DNA from 2 places in the Oceanisphaera submarina genome. Region 1 is predicted to be linked to the other one. Evidence: predicted binding sites of a transcription regulator. Region 1 holds the regulator's gene; the other holds the start of a gene.
What was found. Region 1 encodes NrdR, which represses ribonucleotide reductase genes. Its sites were predicted from a motif close to CACNNTATANNGTG; they were not measured.
Positions count from the first base shown of each region.

Region 1 (4,419 bases):
TGGGCCTTGAGCGGAAAGATATGCCCCGGCTGCACCAGATCGGACGGCTTGGCATCCTTGGCCACGGCCGTCTGTACCGTATGGGCGCGATCGGCGGCGGAAATGCCGGTGGTCACCCCTTCGGCGGCTTCGATGGACACGGTGAAGGCGGTGGAAAACTGCTCTGTGTTACGGCTGACCATCTGGGGAATATCCAGCTGACGGCAACGGGCTTCGGTCAGTGTCAGGCAAATCAGGCCCCGACCATATTTGGCCATGAAGTTGATGTCTTCCGGCCGCACATGCTCGGAAGCCATGATGAGATCACCTTCGTTTTCCCGGTCTTCATCATCCATCAGAATGACCATTTTGCCCTGACGGATATCGTCGATGATTTCCTGGGTACTACTTAAAGCCATGGGATTCTCCCTTCTTATTTCATAAAACCGCTGGCGGCCAGGGTCGCCAGCGTCAGTCCGCCCTGTTGTGGCTCGGACGCAGCGGTCAGCAGACGTTCAAGATAGCGGGCAATAATATCCACCTCAAGATTTACCTGGCGGCCGGGCCGCCAGTCGTCGAGGGTGGTTTCCTGTAATGTATGAGGTACCAGGGTCAGTTTGAACGCCGCCCCTTCCACGTCGTTGACCGTGAGGCTGATGCCGTCCACGGTAATGGAGCCTTTTTCGGCGATATAACGGGCCAGCTCCGCCGGGGCCTCGACCCACAGCTCCACGCTGTTGCCGAGCGCGGTGCGGCGGCGAATATGGCCGACACCGTCCACATGACCGGACACCATGTGGCCGCCCAGCCGACCGGTGGCCAGCAGGGCTTTTTCCAGATTGACCGCCTGGCCGGTGCGATAGCCGGCAAAGCCGGTACGATCTATGGTTTCGCCGGACACGTCGGCACAATAATAATCCGCGCCCAGCTCGGTCACGGTCAGGCAAACGCCGTTGGTGGCAATGGAGTCACCCAGTTTCACATCCGACAAGTCCAGCCGGGGACAATGAATGCGAATAACCGACTCATTACCCTGTCGGCGAATATCGGCCAGTACGCCGGTGGCTTCCACTATTCCGGTAAACATCAGTTTATTACCCTTGCTGTCAATTTAAGATCGGTGCCGACCCGGCGGCAGTCTCGCCACTCCAGTTGCGGCACCTGGTCCATGGCGGTCAGTTCGGGCAAGTCGAACAGCCCGCGGGCACCGCTGCCCATCAGACTGGGCGCCTGATACAACACCAGCTCGTCCACCAGTGCCGCCCTCAGCAAGGCGCCACAGAGACGAGCCCCCGCCTCGACCCACAGATGATTGATCTGCCGACGGCCCAGCTCGGCCAGCAACAGCGGCAGGTCGAGCCGGCCGTTGTCTGCCAGCGGCAATACGCATTCTTCCACCTGGTCGCCGAAGCCACCGCTTGCCCTGCCGCGCAACAGCAATATAGGTCCGGGCAGACCAAACAGTTTCAGGCCCGGATGCAGACGGTTACGGGTGTCGATAATGACCCGCAGCGGCTGGCGCAGCCGGTCCTGCTCATATTCGGTCTGTATCGATGCGGGCAGCTCGCTCCAGCGTACATTGAGGCCGGCGTCGTCGGTCAGTACCGTATCGGCACCGGACAGAATGGCACAGCTCAGGGCACGATGACGCTGTACGTCCCGGCGGGCGGCGGGGCCGGTAATCCACTTGCTTTCACCATTGGCAAGCGCAGTACGGCCATCCAGGCTGGCCGCCAGCTTGACGGTAACAAGGGGCAGGCCGGTGCGCATACGATGCATGAATCCGGTATTGACCGCCTCGGCCGCCTCGCTCATCAGTCCCGCCTCGGCGCTAATGCCCGCCGACTGCAGCATGGCCAAGCCTCGGCCCGCCACCTGCGGGTTGGGATCAACCGAGGCCGCCACCACTCTGGCCACACCGGCGTCAATCAGTCCCTGGGCACAGGGCGGAGTACGACCATGATGGGAGCAGGGTTCGAGCGTTACATAGGCGGTGGCGCCACGAGCCTTGCTGCCTGCCCGTCGCAGGGCAAACACCTCGGCATGGGGGCCGCCGGCCTGCTGGTGATAGCCTTCGCCCACCAGGGTGCCGTTACGCACTATGACACAACCTACCGACGGGTTGGGGCTGGTAGTAAAACGCCCGCAACGGGCGAGTTCTAGCGCCCTGGCCATCCAGCGCGCATCTTCGGAATTAAACACTCATTGCTCCAGTCGGGCTATTTCTTCGCCGAATTGGCGCAAGTCTTCGAAACAACGATACACGGAGGCGAAACGGATATAGGCGACCTTGTCGAGCTGCTTGAGCTCTTCCATCACCAGGTTGCCGATATGTTCGGATTTGACTTCCCGCTCGCCGGTAGCACGCAGCTGAGACATGATGCGGCTGACCGACTGCTCGATGGACTCGGTACTGACCGGACGTTTTTCCAGCGCCCGCTGCATGCCGGCTTCCAGCTTGTCTTCGTTGAAGGGCTCGCGAATGCCGGTGGTCTTGATCACCCGTGGCATCACCAGCTCGGCGCTTTCGAAAGTGGTGAAGCGCTCCTTGCAGGCGTTGCATTCCCGCCGGCGACGCACCTGCAATCCTTCCCCGACCAAGCGGGAGTCGATGACCTTGGTTTCGGTTGCGAGACAGAAGGGACAGTGCATGGCGCCTCCGTAGGCTGAATTCGGTCGTTAGTGTAAATAAGCAGGCTACAGATTGCCAGAATGAAACACTGTTGTAAGCGTGAAGCTGTCAGCAAAACGGGGCCGGCGAGCCACCCGGCCAGCTTATCGTTTAAAGCAATGTTTGTTCCGGATACAAAAACGGGGTCCGAAGACCCCGTTTCTTATTCATCAAGCGGTCATGCGATCATGCATAAACCGGATGGCGACGGCAGATGTCCAGCACCTGCTCTTTCACGCGGGCTATGGTCGCTTCGTCGTTGATGTCGTCCAGCACATCACAGATCCAGCCGGCCAGCTCGCGGACGTCGGCTTCATTGAAACCACGACGGGTCACCGCAGGGGTACCGATACGAATGCCGGAGGTCACGAACGGAGAGCGCGGATCGTTGGGAACGGCATTCTTGTTCACGGTGATGAAGGCGCGACCCAGAGCGGCGTCGGCTTCCTTACCGGTGATGCCCTTGTCGATCAGATCGAGCAGGAACAGGTGATTGTAAGTACCGCCGGAGACCACCTTGTAGCCACGCTGCTGGAAGGCATCGGCCATGGCCTGGGCATTTTTCAGCACCCGGCCCTGGTATTCCTTGAACTCGGGCTCCAGCGCTTCCTTGAAGGCAACGGCCTTGGCGGCAATAACGTGCATCAGGGGACCGCCCTGACCGCCGGGGAAGACGGCGGAGTTCAGCTTCTTCTCCAGTTCTTCGTTGTTGGCGGCAGACAGCACCAGGCCGCCACGGGGGCCGGCCAGGGTCTTGTGGGTAGTGGTGGTCACCACGTGGGCGTGGGCGATGGGGCTCGGGTAGTGACCGGCGGCAATCAGACCGGCAACATGGGCCATGTCTACCATGAACCAGGCACCGACCTTGTCGGCGATTTCACGCATGCGCGCCCAGTCGACGATACCGGAGAAGGCGGAGAAGCCACCGATGATCATCTTCGGCTTGTGCTCGACCGCCAGGCGCTCCATTTCTTCGTAATCGATCACGCCGGCTTCGTTGATGCCGTAAGGTACTATGTTGTACATCTTGCCGGAGAAGTTGGCCGGAGAACCGTGAGTCAGGTGACCACCGTGTGCCAGGTTCATGCCCATGACGGTATCGCCGGGCTTGACCAGCGCCATGAAGACGGCGGAGTTGGCCTGGGAGCCGGAGTGCGGCTGCACGTTGGCATAGGTGGCACCAAACAGCTGCTTGGCGCGCTCGATAGCCAGCTCTTCGGCGATGTCGACATATTCACAGCCGCCGTAGAAACGCTTGCCCGGATAACCTTCGGCATACTTGTTGGTCAGCTGGGAACCCTGAGCCTGCATCACGCGCGGGCTGGTGTAGTTCTCGGAAGCAATCAGCTCGATATGCTCTTCCTGACGCTGGGTTTCATCACAGATGGCCTGCCACAGCTGAGGATCATAATCGGCGATATTCATGTCACGCTTTAACATCCGTTTCTCCTGACTCACATGGGGGTGTTCACTGAAGTCCCGAGTTTACCCTTAAGGCCGGGTTCGGCCTAGCCCCGGGAGACCAGTTAACAACATTTATTTATCTTTAAGTTGAAAATTTTACAAAAAGTTGAATATTAAGCAACATTTAAATACCCGTCGCTTCACCGGCGGCCAGGGTAGATCTGGCCGTTAAACCCGATAGAATAGAGTCTTTTAGCCGGAACCTCGGCCCAAGGCTGACCGGCACCCAAACCGCCGTTGAGGATAATATGCAAGATTTCATGGTGACCTCGCACCGCCGAGCCGAGCTTTATCACTGGTTTACC
Region 1 covers NZ_JBKGFN010000013.1:58,161-62,579, reverse strand. Annotated here, with positions in the region: gene ribBA (bifunctional 3,4-dihydroxy-2-butanone-4-phosphate synthase/GTP cyclohydrolase II) at 1-398, opposite strand, end outside; gene ACLEIV_RS13105 (riboflavin synthase) at 413-1,066, opposite strand; gene ribD (bifunctional diaminohydroxyphosphoribosylaminopyrimidine deaminase/5-amino-6-(5-phosphoribosylamino)uracil reductase RibD) at 1,066-2,181, opposite strand; gene nrdR (transcriptional regulator NrdR) at 2,182-2,631, opposite strand; gene glyA (serine hydroxymethyltransferase) at 2,837-4,090, opposite strand; gene ACLEIV_RS13085 (molecular chaperone TorD family protein) at 4,363-4,419, shown strand, end outside.

Region 2 (4,419 bases), on a different contig from region 1:
GCCGATTTCTTGTAGGGCTTGTTCCAGTCGTTGCCGAGCTCGTTCATGGCGAACAGCACGCGGCGATGCACCGGTTTCAAACCATCTCGAACATCGGGAAGCGCCCGCCCCACAATTACGCTCATGGCGTAATCCAGGTAGGAGCGTTTCAGCTCTTCCTCGATGTTTATCGGCATGATTTCTCGGGCCAGATCGGTCATAGCAAGCCTTGTCCCCAGTTTATTGTTGATATCGCAATAAAAAACGCATCATTCTACCATACAAATGCGTGCAGGGAGCAGTCATGCTGGCAGCGAAAACCGACTGGGCTATAATGGCCGCTCTGCACATTAATCTGACCATCGTTTAAGGCGTTGCCCGTGAATGTAGACCAACAGGAAATCGACAAATTCGAGGCCATGGCCTCCCAGTGGTGGGATCTGGAAGGCGACTTCAAGCCTCTGCACCGGCTTAACCCCTTACGTCTGAACTGGATTGCCGACAAGGCCGAGGGGTTGTTTGGCAAACAGATCATCGATATCGGCTGTGGCGGCGGCATTCTCAGCGAAAGCATGGCCCGAGAAGGCGGCGAAGTCATCGGCGTCGACATGGGGCATGAGCCGCTGGCGGTGGCCCGGCTGCACGCACTGGAAATGGGTGTGAGCGTCAACTACCGTCAGAGCACGGCCGAACAGGTAGCCGCCGAGCAAGCGGGCCGGTTTGATGTGGTCACCTGCATGGAAATGCTGGAGCACGTACCCGAACCCGCCTCCGTGGTGCAGGCCTGCGCCACACTGGCCAAACCCGGTGCCACCCTGGTGTTTTCTACCATCAACCGTAACCCCAAGGCCTGGCTGATGATGATAGCGGCAGCCGAGCACCTGCTTAACATGGTACCCAAGGGTACCCACGATCACCGCAAGTTCATCACCCCCGCCGAGCTGTGCAAATACATAGAGCAGGCAGGCCTGGTGGTCAAAGACATCAGCGGCGTCGTCTATCAGCCCCTGTCCGGCACCTTCAAGCTCAGCCGGGACGCGGACGTCAACTACATGGTGCATGCCATCAAGCCGGAGTGATTCATGACCTTTCAAGCGGTGCTGTTCGATCTGGATGGAACCCTGCTGGACACGGCCGGCGACATGGGGGCCGCCGCCAACCATGTGATAGAGAGCCTGGGGCTGCCGGCCCTGACCGAGGCGGTGTTGCAATGTACCACCTCGGACGGCTCCTATGCTCTGCTCAGAGCCGGCATTCACGCCGAATTAATCGAGCATCACGGGCTGGAGCAGCTGCGTCGGCAGATGCTGGGATTTTATGGTGACAATCTCTGCCATCATACCCGCCCCTACGACGGCGTACCGGCCCTGCTTGACTGGCTGAACCTGAGCCGCATTCCCTGGGGGGTGGTCACCAACAAGCCCGCCGCGCTCACCGAGCCGTTGCTGGCCGGGTTGGCGCTGTTTCGCCACTGTGGCGTGACCGTCAGTGCCGATACGCTGCCCCAGAAAAAACCGCATCCGGCCCCCTTGCTGTTTGCCGCCGAACAACTGTCGGTGGCGCCGGAGCGTTGTGTCTACATCGGTGATCACAGACGCGATATCGATGCGGGACGTGCCGCCGGCATGACCACGGTGGCGGCCACCTGGGGTTATATTTCCGCTGGCGAAGACCCGAACAGCTGGCAGGCGGATCACCAGCACGGCACGGTTTTCGCGCTGGCCGCCTGGTTGAAAGACACATTCGACGCCAAGCGATGAAAGATCCGGCGGGATCTCCAATACCCCTTTTTTGCAAGCCAAATATTTTTAAAAATGTTTCCCGCCGGGCATAAAATAACCAGACTTTAACCAGCGCCAGACTCCCAAAGGGATAGACGTTAGTAAGTACAAACCTTTGCCACAAGATCACAGATTATCCACAAGCTTTACCGGCTTCCGTCGGCTTGAGAATTGTGAGCTAACCCACTATATTGTGCCCACTACCACACAAGACAACTAGATGTTGTGCTTCTTCCGGCCATCAACCACACTATGTAGGGTACTGATGACACGGGATGTTTTTGCCGAAGTAGACACAACACCACTGGGAGAAGGTCCGTTTCATGAATAAACATCTGCTGGTTACCAAACGTTCTGGCGCCAAGGAGCACCTCGATCTGGACAAAATCCATCGCGTGATCACCTGGGCCGCCGAAGGGCTGGACAATGTCTCCGTCTCCCAGGTGGAGCTGCGGTCACACATCCAGTTCTACGATGGTATCCGCACCGAAGATATTCACGAGACCATCATCAAGGCCGCCGCCGATCTGATCTCCGAGCAGACCCCGGACTACCAGTATCTGGCCGCCCGCCTGGCCGTGTTCCATCTGCGCAAGAGGGCCTATGGCCAGTTCGAGCCGCCCCGCTTCTATGATCACGTTGCTCGTCTCACTGAGATGGGCAAGTATGACCAGCACATTCTGGCCGATTACAGCCGCGACGAACTCGACGCCCTCAACGCGCACCTGGATCACGACCGCGATCTGACCTTCTCCTATGCGGCAGTCAAACAACTCGAAGGCAAATACCTGGTGCAGAACCGGGTGACGGGCGAGATTTACGAGAGCCCCCAGTTTCTCTATATGCTGGTGGCCGCCTGCCTGTTCTCCAAGTATCCGAAAGATACCCGGCTGAGCTTTGTTACCCGCTTCTATGATGCGGTGTCCCAGTTCAAGGTGTCGTTGCCCACGCCTATCATGTCCGGCGTGCGCACCCCGACCCGTCAGTTCAGCTCCTGCGTACTGATCGAGTGCGGCGACAGCCTGGACTCCATCAACGCCACCTCCGGCGCCATCGTGCGTTATGTGTCCCAGCGTGCCGGTATCGGCATCAACGCCGGTCGCATTCGCGCCCTGGGCAGCCCCATCCGTGGCGGTGAGGCTTTCCATACCGGCTGTATCCCCTTCTACAAGCACTTCCAGACCGCGGTAAAATGCTGTTCTCAGGGCGGTGTACGTGGCGGTGCCGCCACCCTCTTCTACCCCATGTGGCACCTGGAAGTAGAATCGCTGCTGGTACTGAAGAACAACCGCGGCGTGGAAGAAAACCGCGTTCGGCACATGGACTACGGCGTGCAGATCAACCGCCTCATGTACCAGCGCCTGATCCAGGGTGGCGACATCACCCTGTTCTCGCCCTCCGACGTGCCCGGCCTGTATGACGCCTTCTTCGAAGATCAGACAAAATTTGAAGCGCTGTACGTCAAGTACGAGCAGGACAGCAGCATCCGCAAGCGTACTCTCAAGGCGCTGGAGCTGTTCTCGCTGATGATGCAGGAGCGTGCCGGTACCGGTCGTATCTACATTCAGAATGTGGATCACTGCAACACCCACAGCCCGTTCGATCCGGCGGTGGCCCCGGTGCGTCAGAGCAATCTGTGCCTGGAAATCGCCCTGCCCACCAAGCCGATGATGGACATCAATGACGAGAACGGCGAAATTGCCCTTTGCACCCTGTCGGCCTTCAACCTCGGCGCCATCAGCGACCTGAGCGAGCTGGAAGAACTGGCCGAACTGGCAGTACGTGCGCTGGACGCCCTGCTCGACTACCAGGACTACCCGCTGCTGGCAGCCCAGAAAGGCTCAATGAATCGTCGTACCTTGGGCATTGGCGTGATCAACTACGCCTATTACCTGGCCAAGCACGGCGTCAAGTATTCCGATGGCAGCGCCATCGGCCTGACCCACAAGACCTTTGAAGCCATTCAGTACTACCTGCTGAAAGCCTCGGTCAAACTGGCGAAGGAATTCGGCCCCTGCCCGGCCTTTAACGAAACGACCTATTCCCAGGGTGTACTGCCGATCGATACCTATAAAAAGGATCTGGACAAGCTCTGCCAGGAGCCCTTGCATCTGGACTGGGAAAGCCTGCGTGAAGAAATCAAGACCACGGGGCTGCGTAACAGCACCCTGACCGCGCTGATGCCGTCAGAAACCTCGAGCCAGATTTCCAACGCCACCAACGGCATAGAGCCGCCTCGTGGTCTGGTATCGGTCAAGGCCTCGAAAGACGGTATCCTCAAGCAGGTAGTACCGGAATACGCCGAGCTGAAGAATCAATACGAGCTACTGTGGCAGATGCCGTCCAACGACGGTTACCTGCAGCTGGTGGGCGTGATGCAAAAATTTGTGGATCAGGCCATTTCCGCCAACACCAACTACGACCCTGCCCGTTTCGACGGTGGCCGGGTGCCGATGAAGCAGCTGTTGAAAGACCTGCTCACCGCCTATAAGTTCGGTCTCAAGACTCTGTATTACCATAATACCCGTGACGGTGCGGCAGACGCCCAGAACGACATGCAGGAAGATGACGGCTGTGCCGGCGGCGCCTGCAAAATTTAAGTCATTGCTGCGGAGGCCTCCCGCCTCCGCTTTATGCACGGAATAATTAATGTCTTACA
Region 2 covers NZ_JBKGFN010000001.1:466,234-470,652, forward strand. Annotated here, with positions in the region: gene gyrA (DNA topoisomerase (ATP-hydrolyzing) subunit A) at 1-200, opposite strand, end outside; gene ubiG (bifunctional 2-polyprenyl-6-hydroxyphenol methylase/3-demethylubiquinol 3-O-methyltransferase UbiG) at 360-1,058, shown strand; gene ACLEIV_RS02425 (HAD-IA family hydrolase) at 1,062-1,739, shown strand; gene nrdA (class 1a ribonucleoside-diphosphate reductase subunit alpha) at 2,084-4,360, shown strand; gene nrdB (class Ia ribonucleoside-diphosphate reductase subunit beta) at 4,410-4,419, shown strand, end outside.
Region 2: nrdA (class 1a ribonucleoside-diphosphate reductase subunit alpha) is a predicted target of NrdR. The motif match lies at 1,943-1,956, and genes of this name have one in related genera.